3 regions of the Azonexus caeni genome follow, and region 1 is predicted to be linked to each of the others. Evidence: predicted binding sites of a transcription regulator. Region 1 holds the regulator's gene; each other region holds the start of a gene.

Evidence for each region. Region 1 encodes sigma-54, which starts transcription at its own class of promoters, with help from an activator protein. Its sites were predicted from a motif close to TGGCACGCTTNCTGCTNA; they were not measured.
Region 2: the regulator sigma-54 is predicted to act here: its motif matches at 1,614-1,631, upstream of ACLIIZ_RS17405 (urease accessory protein UreD).
Region 3: the regulator sigma-54 is predicted to act here: its motif matches at 1,258-1,275, upstream of nifV (homocitrate synthase).

What each region holds. Positions count from the first base shown of each region.
Region 1 covers NZ_JBKJAD010000001.1:208,058-212,095, forward strand. The annotation lists gene recA (recombinase RecA) at 1-527, shown strand, start outside; gene recX (recombination regulator RecX) at 520-954, shown strand; gene lptB (LPS export ABC transporter ATP-binding protein) at 951-1,685, shown strand; gene ACLIIZ_RS00920 (RNA polymerase factor sigma-54) at 1,713-3,170, shown strand; gene hpf (ribosome hibernation-promoting factor, HPF/YfiA family) at 3,185-3,511, shown strand; gene ptsN (PTS IIA-like nitrogen regulatory protein PtsN) at 3,568-4,017, shown strand; gene hprK (HPr(Ser) kinase/phosphatase) at 4,027-4,038, shown strand, end outside.
Region 2 covers NZ_JBKJAD010000022.1:64,542-68,579, reverse strand. The annotation lists gene ACLIIZ_RS17415 (hypothetical protein) at 123-734, shown strand; gene ACLIIZ_RS17410 (ankyrin repeat domain-containing protein) at 746-1,285, shown strand; gene ACLIIZ_RS17405 (urease accessory protein UreD) at 1,677-2,543, shown strand; gene ureA (urease subunit gamma) at 2,554-2,856, shown strand; gene ACLIIZ_RS17395 (urease subunit beta) at 2,870-3,175, shown strand; gene ureC (urease subunit alpha) at 3,175-4,038, shown strand, end outside.
Region 3 covers NZ_JBKJAD010000020.1:50,700-54,737, reverse strand. The annotation lists gene ACLIIZ_RS16580 (4Fe4S-binding leucine-rich repeat protein) at 1-145, shown strand, start outside; gene ACLIIZ_RS16575 (hypothetical protein) at 142-1,113, shown strand; gene nifV (homocitrate synthase) at 1,297-2,433, shown strand; gene cysE (serine O-acetyltransferase) at 2,426-3,193, shown strand; gene ACLIIZ_RS16560 (hypothetical protein) at 3,195-3,734, shown strand; gene nifW (nitrogenase-stabilizing/protective protein NifW) at 3,744-4,038, shown strand, end outside.

The DNA.
Region 1 (4,038 bases):
CCCGACTGATGTCGCAGGCGCTGCGCAAGCTGACCGCCAACATCAAGAAAACCAATACCCTGGTCATCTTCATCAACCAGATCCGGATGAAGATCGGCGTCATGTTCGGCTCGCCGGAAACCACCACCGGCGGCAACGCGCTCAAGTTCTACGCCTCGGTGCGCATGGACATCCGTCGCATCGGCGGGATCAAGAAGGGCGACGAGGTGATCGGCAACGAGACCAAGGTCAAGGTGGTCAAGAACAAGGTGTCGCCCCCGTTCCGCGAAGCCATCTTCGACATCCTCTACGGCGAGGGCATTTCCCGCGAGGGCGAGATCGTCGAGATGGGCGTCGCCCACAAGCTGATCGACAAGTCCGGCGCCTGGTATGCCTATCAGGGCGAGAAGATCGGTCAGGGCAAGGACAATGCGCGCGAGTTCCTGCGCAGCCATCCGGAAACCGCCCGCGAAATCGAGGCCAAGATCCGCGAGGCCGCCGCCGCCAAGGTGCTCAAGCCGACCCGTTCCGCCGCTGGAGATGACTGAACTGCGCAATCGCGCCCTGCAACTTCTGGCCCGGCGGGAGCACAGCCGGGCCGAACTGCATGCCCGACTGGCCACCCAGGCCGAGTCCGGCGAGGCGCTGCTGGCGGTGCTCGATGCCCTGGAGCAGCAGGGGCTGCTGTCCGACGATCGCTATGCCAGGCAACGCGTGGTCGCCCATGCCGGGCGCTACGGCAATGCCCGTCTGCGGCAGGAACTGAAGCAGCGCGGTATCGGCGAGAGCGAGATCGAAGCGGCGCTGCCGGAAGCGGGCGATGAAGTAGAGCGCTGCCGGGCAATCTGGGCCAGGAAGTTCGGTCAGCCGCCGGAAACACCGGAAGCGCGTGCAAAACAGACGCGTTTCCTGCAGTATCGCGGCTTTTCCCATGAAGCGATCCGCCATGTCCTGCGTGGAGTCGAAGACGAATGAGCCTGCCGTCAGCCACCCTGTCCGCCCATAACCTCAAGAAGCGCTACAAGGCGCGGACCGTCGTCGAGGATGTTTCCTTCGAAGTCAGGTCAGGTGAGGTGGTCGGTCTGCTTGGCCCGAACGGCGCCGGCAAGACTACCTGCTTCTACATGGTCGTCGGGCTGGTGGTCGCCGACGGCGGCGAGGTCTATATCGACGAGGAGCGCCTGACGCATCAGGCGATGCATGCCCGCGCTAGGCTCGGGCTCTCCTATCTGCCACAGGAAGCGTCGGTGTTCCGCAAGTTGAACGTCGAGGAAAACATCCAGGCGGTGCTCGAACTGCAGAAGCTGTCGCCCACCGAGATCGCTGCCCGTCTTGAGGAGTTGTTGAGCGAACTGCACATCGGCCATGTCCGCCACGTCAATGCGGCGGCGCTTTCCGGCGGCGAGCGGCGGCGCGTCGAGATTGCCCGGGCGCTGGCGACCAACCCGCGCTTCATTCTGCTCGACGAACCCTTTGCCGGTGTCGACCCGATCGCCGTGCTGGAAATCCAGAAAATCATCCGTTTCCTCAAGGAACGCGGCATCGGCGTCCTGATTACCGACCATAATGTTCGCGAGACCCTCGGCATCTGCGATCACGCGGTGATCATCAATGCCGGCCATGTCCTGGCTTCTGGACGGCCGGAAGAAATTGTCGACAACGAAAGCGTGCGCAAGGTATATCTGGGTGAACATTTCCGGCTTTGACCTCTTCGTGACCAGACCATTTCCGCAATGAAACCGGCTCTCCAGCTCAAACTCTCGCAACATCTCGCCCTGACGCCGCAACTGCAGCAGTCGATCAAGCTGCTGCAACTGTCGACGGTCGAGATGCAGCAGGAGATCGAACGCTACCTGCTGGAAAATCCGATGCTGGAGCGTGACGACGACGGCCCGACGGAATCGTACGCGGCCGCCCAGCAATTCGATTCACCGGACAAGACGAGCCAGACGGATAACACTGCTGCGCCGGAAAGCCGCGAGGACGTCCAGGGCGAGCCGCCGATGACGCCTGACGACGTCGACGACGACCGCTGGTCGAGCGATGCCGGCACCTTTACCGGCGCCGGGCGCGACGAGGACGACGATACCGACCCGCAGGACAGTCACGCGGCCAATGTCAGCTTGCGCGAGCATCTCGGCTGGCAACTGGGGATGACCCAGATGTCGGAACGCGATCGCAGTCTGGTCCGTTTCCTGATTGAGGCGCTCGACGACGACGGTTACCTGGCGACGCCGCTCGAGGAACTCTGGGAAACGCTGCCCGCCGAGTACGAAGTCGAACTCGAAGAACTCGACATCGCCCTGCGCCACATCCAGAACTTCGATCCGACCGGTGTTGGCGCCCGCGATCTGCGCGAGTGTCTGCTGCTGCAGCTCAAGGTCGAGGAAGATTGCGCCGAGCGGACGCTGGCCATGGCCATCGCCGACAAGCACCTGGAACTCCTGGCTGCCCGTGACTTTGCGCGGATCCGCCGGCTCACCGGTTGCGACGACGAAATCCTCAAGGGCGCCCACGAGCTGATCACCAGCCTCAATCCGCGGCCGGCTGCCGGCTATTCGCAGATTGAAGCCCGTTACATCACGCCCGATGTCATCGTCAAGAAACTCAAGGGCAAGTGGACGGCCTACATCAACCCCGATGCCTACCCTCGCCTGCGTATCAACCGTTTGTACGCGGAAATCCTCGCCAAGCAGCGGCGCGGCAACGGCAACCTGAGCGGCCAGCTGCAGGAAGCGCGCTGGCTGATCAAGAACGTCCAGCAGCGTTTCGAGACCATCCACCGCGTCACCCAGGCCATCGTCGACCGCCAGCGCCAGTTCTTCGAGCACGGCGAAGTCGCGATGCGGCCGCTGGTCCTGCGCGAGATCGCCGACCTGCTCGGTCTCCACGAATCGACCATTTCACGCGTCACGAGCCAGAAGTACATGGCGACGCCGCGGGGAATTTTCGAGCTCAAATACTTCTTTGGCAGCCACGTATCCACCGATACTGGCGGTGCCTGTTCTGCCACCGCCATCCGTGCCCTGATCAAGCAATTGATTTCGGCCGAGGATGGCAAGAAGCCCTTGTCGGATAGTCAATTATCCGAAATACTAGGCCAGCAGGGAATCGTCGTTGCCCGACGCACGGTCGCCAAATACCGCGAATCGTTGAACATCCCGCCGGTCAATTTACGAAAGACCCTGTAGAGAGAGGAGAAAAAATGAATCTGCAAATCAGCGGTCATCACATTGAAGTCACCCCGGCGCTGCGCGAATACGTCGAGAACAAGCTGGAACCCGTCCTGCGTCACTTCGACAAGGTTACCGGCGTCAGCGTCGTGCTCTCGGTTGAAAAGCTCAAGCAGCAGGCGGAAGTCACCCTGCACGTGCCGGGCAAGGATATCCATGTCGAGGAAGCCGGCGACGATCTCTACGCGGCGATCGATGCGATGTTCGACAAGCTCGACCGTCAGGTCCAGAAATACAAGCAGAAGGTGCAGGATCACCACCGTGGTGAAAAGCCGTCGCAGCACCTAGAAGGCGAATAAGCCGGCCCTGACCGCAGTCGTTTCCGGCTGCGGTCTCTTTGCTTCAACACTCTCCCATGAACCCCTTAGACAACATTCTGACTGCCGACCAGGTCCTGCTTGATTTGGATGCGAGCAGCAAGAAACGTGTTTTCGAACAGGCCGGGATGCTTTTCGAAAGTCGTCTCGGCATGGCCCGTACGCAGATTTTCGACAGCCTGTTTGCCCGTGAGAAGCTGGGCTCCACCGGCCTCGGCCAGGGTATCGCGATCCCGCACGGCCGCATCAAGGGCCTGAAACAGGCGGCTGGTGCGCTGATCCGGCTGGCCACGCCGATTCCCTTCGACTCGCCGGACGGCCGACCGGTAACCCTGCTTTTCGTCCTGCTGGTACCGGAACAGGCGACCGAGGAACATCTGCAGATCCTGTCCGAGCTGGCGCAACGCTTCTCCGATCGCGCTTTCCGCGAAGCCCTGCTGGCAGCTCCCGACGTAGCGACCGTTCTCTCCCTGTTCAAGAAATCCTGATTCCGCGCCGTGCGCCACATC
Region 2 (4,038 bases), on a different contig from region 1:
CCCTTCCCGGCTCATTGCCGCATCTGCGCGCTGATTTTCCTGCAGGTAGTCGTAGCCGATATGCGCGGCGTCGCTGATCAGACTGTTATCGTCCGCTGCCGCTGTTCGAGATTGCCCAGGCCATGGGCGTTTCCCTCATTAGCATTCCGGCCGGGGCGGGAGCCCTGGCTTGGCAAAACACATGGCTATTTCGCGGGCCGCGAATGGCATATCCATTCGCCGATGGTATTATGCCTTGCGCATTTTTTACCCAATTCAACGCATTCGCGGAAAGAATCATCATGGGATCGATCGTTCACACCATACCAGACATACCTGACGCCAACCTCATCTATGACGAAAATGAGACACGACAGATTCTCAAGTTCTTCTGGCCGAGTTTTTCTGAAGTCATCGACACCCTGACCATCACCAACGACACCCGCCGACTTGCACAAACGGCATTGATTGCGGCGATTGATGGTTCATATGCGATGGGATATGTGAGCGCACTTTGGGACACGATGACGCACGCTGTCACGCGGAACAACCGGAACATTCCGGCCTTGGCAAGGCGCCTGGCGCGCAACTTCATACGCCATTGGTGGCGGCATACGCGAGAGCAAGACCTTGCGGATGTGCAGATTTACGAAACCGTTCGGGCAGACATCGCGCGCAACCTGCGCCGGCGACTCGACGCCTTCGCGAACGACGTGGCGCTCAAGCGCGACACGACGACCGTCACTCTGGCGTAGCAAGAAACCACATGAATATGAAACGCGCAATACGCTGGGGGATCGGCCTTATTGCGGTCGCAGTCATTGGACTCTACGGGGAATATGTCCGCGAGAAACTGCAGTTATCTCCGTCGCTGTTATTGGCATGCGCGGACGTAGAACGCGAACCAGGCGCATGGACGTGCCGACAGATACTGCTGCGCCGAACGTTCACGACCGAGGAAATCGCGCAGTTGAATCGCGATGGCGGCGCACTGTTTCCCGTCCTGGCAGAGAATCCGGCGTTAGCTGAGGAAATGCTCGCCTTGTTCATTGAACGTGGTGTCGACGTCAATGCGGGAGAAGAAAAGGTACGGCACTGGACTGCGCTACATGCGATGGCCATTGAAGGCGATCTGGCGCGCGTCCAGTTGTTGCTGCGCCATGGTGCTCGCGCCGACTTGCAGGACTCGAACGGCATGACCGCGTTGGACTTTGCCCGCAAGAAGCTGGAGGAGCTACCAAGCGATCCTGGACGCAAGGAAATCGTCCGCCTGCTCGAAGAAGTCGCATCACGCCGGGCTGGCTGAAGACTCACGTTTGTCGTAGTCGAGACATTGGGCGCTTGACTCGGTCAAACCCCTTGTCCGTTTCTTTAAAAATGGCGCCGGCTTTCGCAGCGCCATTTTTCATTTTCATGCCGTTGGCCCGGTCGACCGCTGGTGTCTCATTGGCGCTTCGCTCTTCTCAACGCTGGCGCGACCTCGGTAGCGGTTTGCGCGCCCGTCGAGCGGGCGGGATCGGGTTTCTTGGATGTGGGGCATGGGAAACCTCCGCTGAAAATGCCCCCACTCGGAACTCGACTCGCTGCCGGAGCCGATAGATGTACCGCTTCGGCCCGGCCACCGCACGATCGACTGATACGGATTATGCGTACTCCTGCGTATTCCCCGCCGCCGGCCCTTCCCGGATAATCCGCCCATGACTTCGCGCCCTCCCGTTTTCCAGGCCGACAATACCGCCGCCTGGCATGCCGAGTTGCACCTGGCCTTCGCCGCCCGCGCCGGCCGCACGGTGCTGCGCGAAAATCGCCATCGCGGTCCGCTGCGCGTGCAGAAGGCGCTCTACCCGGAAGGCGACGCGGTCTGCCAGGCGCTGCTGCTGCATCCGCCCTCGGGCATTGCCGGCGGCGATCATCTGGCGATCGACATTGCCGTCGACGCCAACAGTCACGCCCAGATCACCACGCCGGGCGCCGGCAAGTGGTATCGCTCGGGCGGCGCGGCGGCGTCGCAGACGGTGACGCTGAACGTCGCTGCCGGCGCGACGCTGGAATGGCTGCCGCAGGAAAGCATCGTCTTCGACGGCGCGATTGCCCGCATGGATACCCGCGTTTCGCTCGCCGCCGACAGCCGCTACCTCGGCTGGGACATCCTCTGCCTGGGTCGGGCGGCGGCTGGCGAGCGCTTCGCGCACGGGCGTTTCGACCTGTCCTACCGCATCGAGCGCGCCGGCAAACCGCTGTGGGTCGAGCGCGGCGGCTTTACCGGCAACGATGCGATGTTCGCCAGCCCGGCCGGTTGGGCCGGCGCGACGGTGTGCGGCACGCTGCTGTGCAGCTTCCCGGAACTGCCGCAACAGGCCGCCGCCCTGCTCGAAGCGCTGCGCGCATTGACGCCCGGCGACGGCGCACAACACGACATCACCGCCCTGCCCGGTTTGCTGATCGCCCGTTACCTCGGCGACAGCAGCGAAGCCGCCCGGCTGTGGTTTGCCGAACTGTGGAAAATCCTGCGTCCGGCCGGCTGCGGCCGACCGGCCGTGCTGCCCCGAATCTGGAATACCTGAAGGAGTCGTTATGGAACTGACACCGCGTGAGAAAGACAAGCTCTTGATCTTCACCGCCGGCCTGCTCGCCGAGCGGCGGCTGGCCAAGGGCCTGAAGCTGAACTACCCGGAAGCCGTCGCGCTGATCACCTGCGCGATCATGGAAGGCGCCCGCGAAGGCAGAACGGTGGCCGAGCTGATGCACGCCGGCACCCAGGTGCTGACCCGCGCCGACGTGATGGACGGCATCGCCGAGCTGATCCCGGAAATCCAGGTCGAAGCCACTTTCCCGGACGGCACCAAGCTGGTCACGGTCCACAACCCGATTGTCTGAAAAAGGAGCGCCCATGATCCCCGGAGAACTCCTCGCCGAACCCGGCGAACTCGAATTGAACGCCGGCCGCCCGACCATCACCCTCGTGGTGGCCAACACCGGCGACCGGCCGATCCAGGTCGGCTCGCACTACCACTTCTTTGAAACCAACGCCGGGCTGAGCTTCGACCGTGAAGCGGCGCGCGGCTACCGCCTCGACATCGCCGCCGGTACCGCCGTGCGCTTCGAGCCGGGCCAGACGCGCACCGTGCAACTGGTTGCGCTGGCCGGCGAACGCAAGGTTTACGGTTTCCGTGGCCTGATTCAGGGAGCACTGTAATGGCGAACAAGATTACCCGTCAGGCTTATGCCGAGATGTTCGGCCCGACGACCGGCGACCGCCTGCGTCTGGCCGACACCGAGCTGATCATCGAGGTCGAGAAGGACTACACGATCTACGGCGAGGAAGTGAAATTCGGCGGCGGCAAGGTCATCCGCGACGGCATGGGCCAGAGCCAGCGCGTTTCCGCTGAAACGGTCGATACCGTGATCACCAACGCGCTGATCGTCGATGCCGTGACCGGCATCGTCAAGGCCGACATCGGCTTGAAGGACGGCCGCATCGCCGCTTACGGCCGCGCCGGCAACCCGGACATCCAGCCCGGCGTCACGATTGTGGTCGGCCCCGGCACCGAGGTGATTGCCGGCGAAGGCATGATCGTCACCGCCGGCGGCATCGACAGCCACATCCATTTCATCTGCCCGCAGCAGATCGACGAAGCGCTGATGTCCGGCGTCACCACCATGCTCGGCGGAGGCACCGGCCCGGCCACCGGCACCTATGCGACGACCTGCACGCCAGGGCCGTGGCACATCCACCGCATGCTCGAAGCGGCCGAGGCCTTCCCGATGAACCTTGGCTTTCTCGGCAAGGGCAACGCCAGCCTGCCGGAAGCGCTGCGCGAACAGGTCGCAGCCGGCGCCATCGGGCTGAAACTGCACGAGGACTGGGGCACGACGCCGGCCGCCATCGACTGCTGTTTGAGCGTGGCCGACGAGATGGACGTGCAGGTCGCCATCCACACCGACACGCTCAACGAATCGGGCTTCGTCGAAGCGACCATCGATGCCTTCAAGGGCCGTACCATCCACACCTTCCACACCGAAGGCGCCGGCGGCGGCCACGCGCCGGACATCATCAAG
Region 3 (4,038 bases), on a different contig from region 1:
GTGGTGGGTGCGCCTGGCCGCCATCGACAACGTCCCACCCGAACAACTGGCCGCGCTGGCCGACGACCCGGAACCCGAAGTCCGGGCCGCCGCCCTCGCCCGCCTCAGCCCCACCACCGCCGTCCGCCCCGAGGAAAGAACATGAGCAAGGAAAGCACCGCCTGGACCGAATACTGCAAGTCGCTGTCGCCTGCCATTGCCGGCGCCTGCGCCAGGACCACGGTCAGCGCCGGCCCGACGGCGCTGGTCAAGGCGCTCGACACGGCGCTGGAAGACTGGAAATTCCGCCACGCCTTTGCCCGCGGCGGCTGGTACCGCCTGGGCGGCGTCGTCGACGGCAGCGGCGAACGCGTTTCCGACAATCTCGAGACCTGGCTGGAACAGGAACTCGCCGCCCGCGACGGCGACATCGACCTCCTGGTCGACGATTACGCCGACCAGGAACTCTACGCCACCCGTCTGGTCGGCCAGACCCATTACCTCACCGCCTGCGTCGGCGACGCCCACGAAGACTTCCTCCTGCTCGAAATCGAGGATCTCCAGGAAATGCGCGCCCACCGCCTGTTTGTCGGCGAGCCGGGCTCGCTCGAGGAGTTGACCGATCCGCGCAGCGGCAGCGAGAAACTGCAGCCGCTCGATCTGCCTTTCTACACTTTCCGCCGCCTGCAGCACATCGGTGCCCTGCTGCAGCGCATGCTGGTCCAGAAACCGGAAGCAGCGCCGATCCACCGCATGTTCGAGGACTGGACCAAGAGCAGCGCCGGGCAGACCAGCGCCTACAGCAACCACTGGGTGATCGCCACCCGCGAACACCTCGACCGCTATCAGCAACCGATCATCCGTGCCCAACCGATCGCCACCCTGGCCGGCGAGCCGCCGACTTTCGGCGCGGCAGCGACGACCCGCCAGCTCGAACTGCACCAGGCGCTGACTCAGTTCGACCGCGGCGTCGGCTTCCCGATGGCCTGGTATTTCCACATGCTGACCAGCAAGGCCGTCCCGCACTGGGTGGCGCAGGCGGTCATCGAGGACGCACTCGACGGCTATGCCTACCTGCCGCCGCGCGACCTGGAAGTGGTCCGCCACTGGCTGCACGCGCCCTACACGCTATAGGACCACCCGCCACCGACGCCCCGGTCGTGACCCGGCCGGGGCGTCGTCGCGTTGACCGCCGGCGCCGTGTAGGAATCACGACATGACATTGACAATGTCACTCAAAGAAAAACAATAACTCAATTAAATCAACAATATAAAAGCTGGCACCGGGCTTGCTAATAAAGCAGCAAGGAGCCATCCATGACCCAGCCCTTCATCACCATCAACGACACCACGCTGCGCGACGGCGAGCAATCCGCCGGGGTTGCCTTCTCGCTCGACGAGAAGCTGGCGATCGCCCGCCGCCTCGACGCCATCGGCGTCCCCGAGCTGGAAGTCGGCATCCCGGCGATGGGCGAGGAAGAGCGCGCGTCGATCCGCGCCGTCGCCGGCCTCGGCCTCAACCCGAAGCTGATGGTGTGGAGCCGCATGCACCCCGAGGACATCGCCGCCTGCCGCGACCTCGGCGCCCACCTGGTCGATATCTCGGTGCCGGCTTCCGAACAGCACCTCGCCTACAAGTTGAAGCGCGACCGCCAATGGCTGCTGCGCGAACTGCCGAAGTACATCGGCGCCGCCCGCGACCTCGGCCTCGACGTCGGCGTCGGCTGCGAGGACGCCTCGCGCGCCGACCCTGACTTCCTCTGCGCGCTGGCCGAAGTGGCCGAACGCAGCGGCGCCCGTCGCCTGCGCTTCGCCGACACCCTGGGCATCCTTGAGCCATTCACCACCTTCGACCGGATCGCCCGCCTGCGTGCCAATACCGGCCTCGAAATCGAGATGCACGCGCACGACGACATGGGGCTGGCCACCGCCAACACGCTGGCCGCCTGCAAGGCCGGCGCGACGCACGTCAACACCACGGTCAACGGGCTGGGCGAACGCGCCGGCAACGCGCCGCTGGAAGAAGTCGTGCTCGGTCTGAAGAAATTGCACGGCATCGAAACCGGCGTCGAACTGCGCGGTTTTCCGGCGCTCTCGGCGCTCGTCGCCAGCGCTTCCGGGCGTGCCGTGCCCTGGCAGAAGAGCGTCGTCGGCGCTGGCGCCTTCACGCACGAAGCCGGCATCCATGTCGATGGCCTGCTCAAGCATCCGGACAACTACCAGGGTTTCGACCCGCAGGAAGTCGGCCAGGCGCACCGCATCGTGCTCGGTAAGCATTCCGGTTCGCGCGCCGTGCAGGTGGTCTATGCCGGCCTCGGCGTCGACCTCGACGAAGCCCAGGCGCAGGCGCTGTTGCCGCAGGTGCGCGCTTTCGTCGCCAGCCACAAGCATCCGCCCGAGACGGCCGACCTGATCGGCCTGCTCGCCTCCCTCAGGAGCCCGCTCCATGTCTGACACCCTGACCATGACCGCCCCCACCGTTCCCGCACCGGGCCTGCGCGCCACGCTCCGTGAAGACCTCGCCTGCGTTTTCGAACGCGACCCGGCGGCCCGCTCGACGCTCGAGGTGCTGACCACCTACCCCGGCCTGCACGCCATCCTCGCCTACCGCGTCGCCCACCGCCTGTGGCATGGCGGCTGGCGCTACGCGGCGCGCTTCCTCTCCTTCTTCGCCCGCATGCTGACCAACGTCGACATCCACCCGGGGGCGACGATCGGCCGCCGCTTCTTCATCGATCACGGCGCCTGCGTCGTGATCGGCGAAACCGCCGAGATCGGCGACGACGTCACGCTCTACCACGGGGTCACGCTGGGCGGCACCTCGTGGCGCAAGGGCAAACGCCACCCGACGCTGGAAAACGGCGTCGTCGTCGGCGCCGGCGCCAAGATTCTCGGGCCGATCACGATCGGCGAGCGGGTCCGCGTCGGCGCCAACTCGGTGGTGGTCAAGAACGTCCCGGCCGACCGCACCGTGGTCGGCATTCCCGGCCGCATCGTCGATACCCGCGCCGCGCGCAAGCCGGGCAGCATCGACCTCGAACACAACGTGCTGCCCGACCCGGTGGCACGCTCGATCGCCTGCCTGATCGAACGCATCGAGACGCTGGAAAAGGAACTGGCGACGCTGCGCCACGAACCGGCGCCGCACACCGCCAGCGACTGCCAGACCTGCAGCGCCGGCGACCTGTGCTGCGAGAGCGAGGCGATGCACTGACATGGACCTGCTCGATTTCGCCGACGACACGCTGTACTTCGAGGAGCCGCTGGCGGCTGAAGCCGCCGCGCTCCTTGTCCAGGCGGCCAGCGAATACGGCGAACCGGCCGCCGAACTGTCGCTGCTGCGCGCCCACCTGCTGGCTCCGGACAGCCTGACCGTGCTGGTCGGCATCTACCGCTACTACTTCTACCAGCACCGTCTGGAAGACGCGCTGCAGGTCGCCGAACTCGCCATGCAGCTCTCCGGCCGCCGGCTCGGCCTGCCGGCCTGGGAGCGTATCGACGAAACGCGGCTGGCCGCCGCCGCCGCCAGCTCCTTCGGCATGCTGCGCTTCTACCTGCTAGCGCTGAAGGCGGCCAGCGTCGTCCTGCTTCGTCTCGGCCGCATCGCCGATTCCCGCCAGCGCCTGTGCAAGTTGGCCGCGCTCGACAGCCGCGACCAGCTCGGCGCCGGCAAGCTGCTCGAAGTGGTCGACGCCTTCCGTGGCAACACGGAAGACGAAGAGAACATTCCCGATTTGAAACTTGTTGCAGCCTGAGGAGGCATCATGGAAGACACCCTGACCCTAGCCGAAGCGATGGAAGACCTGGTCTCCGCCGAAGACTTCCTGGACTATTTCGAAATCCCCTACGACGCCTCGGTGGTCCATGTAAACCGCCTGCACATCCTGCAGCGCTTCCACGACTACCTGGCCCGTCAGGCGCCCAACCTGCCGCCGGAAGAGGAACAGCAGCGCGCCATCTACCGCCTCTGGCTGGAACGCGCCTATCTCGACTTCACCGTCTCCGACGCGCTGACCGAGAAGGTCTTCGCCGTCTTCCAGCACGTCGCCACGCCGGAAG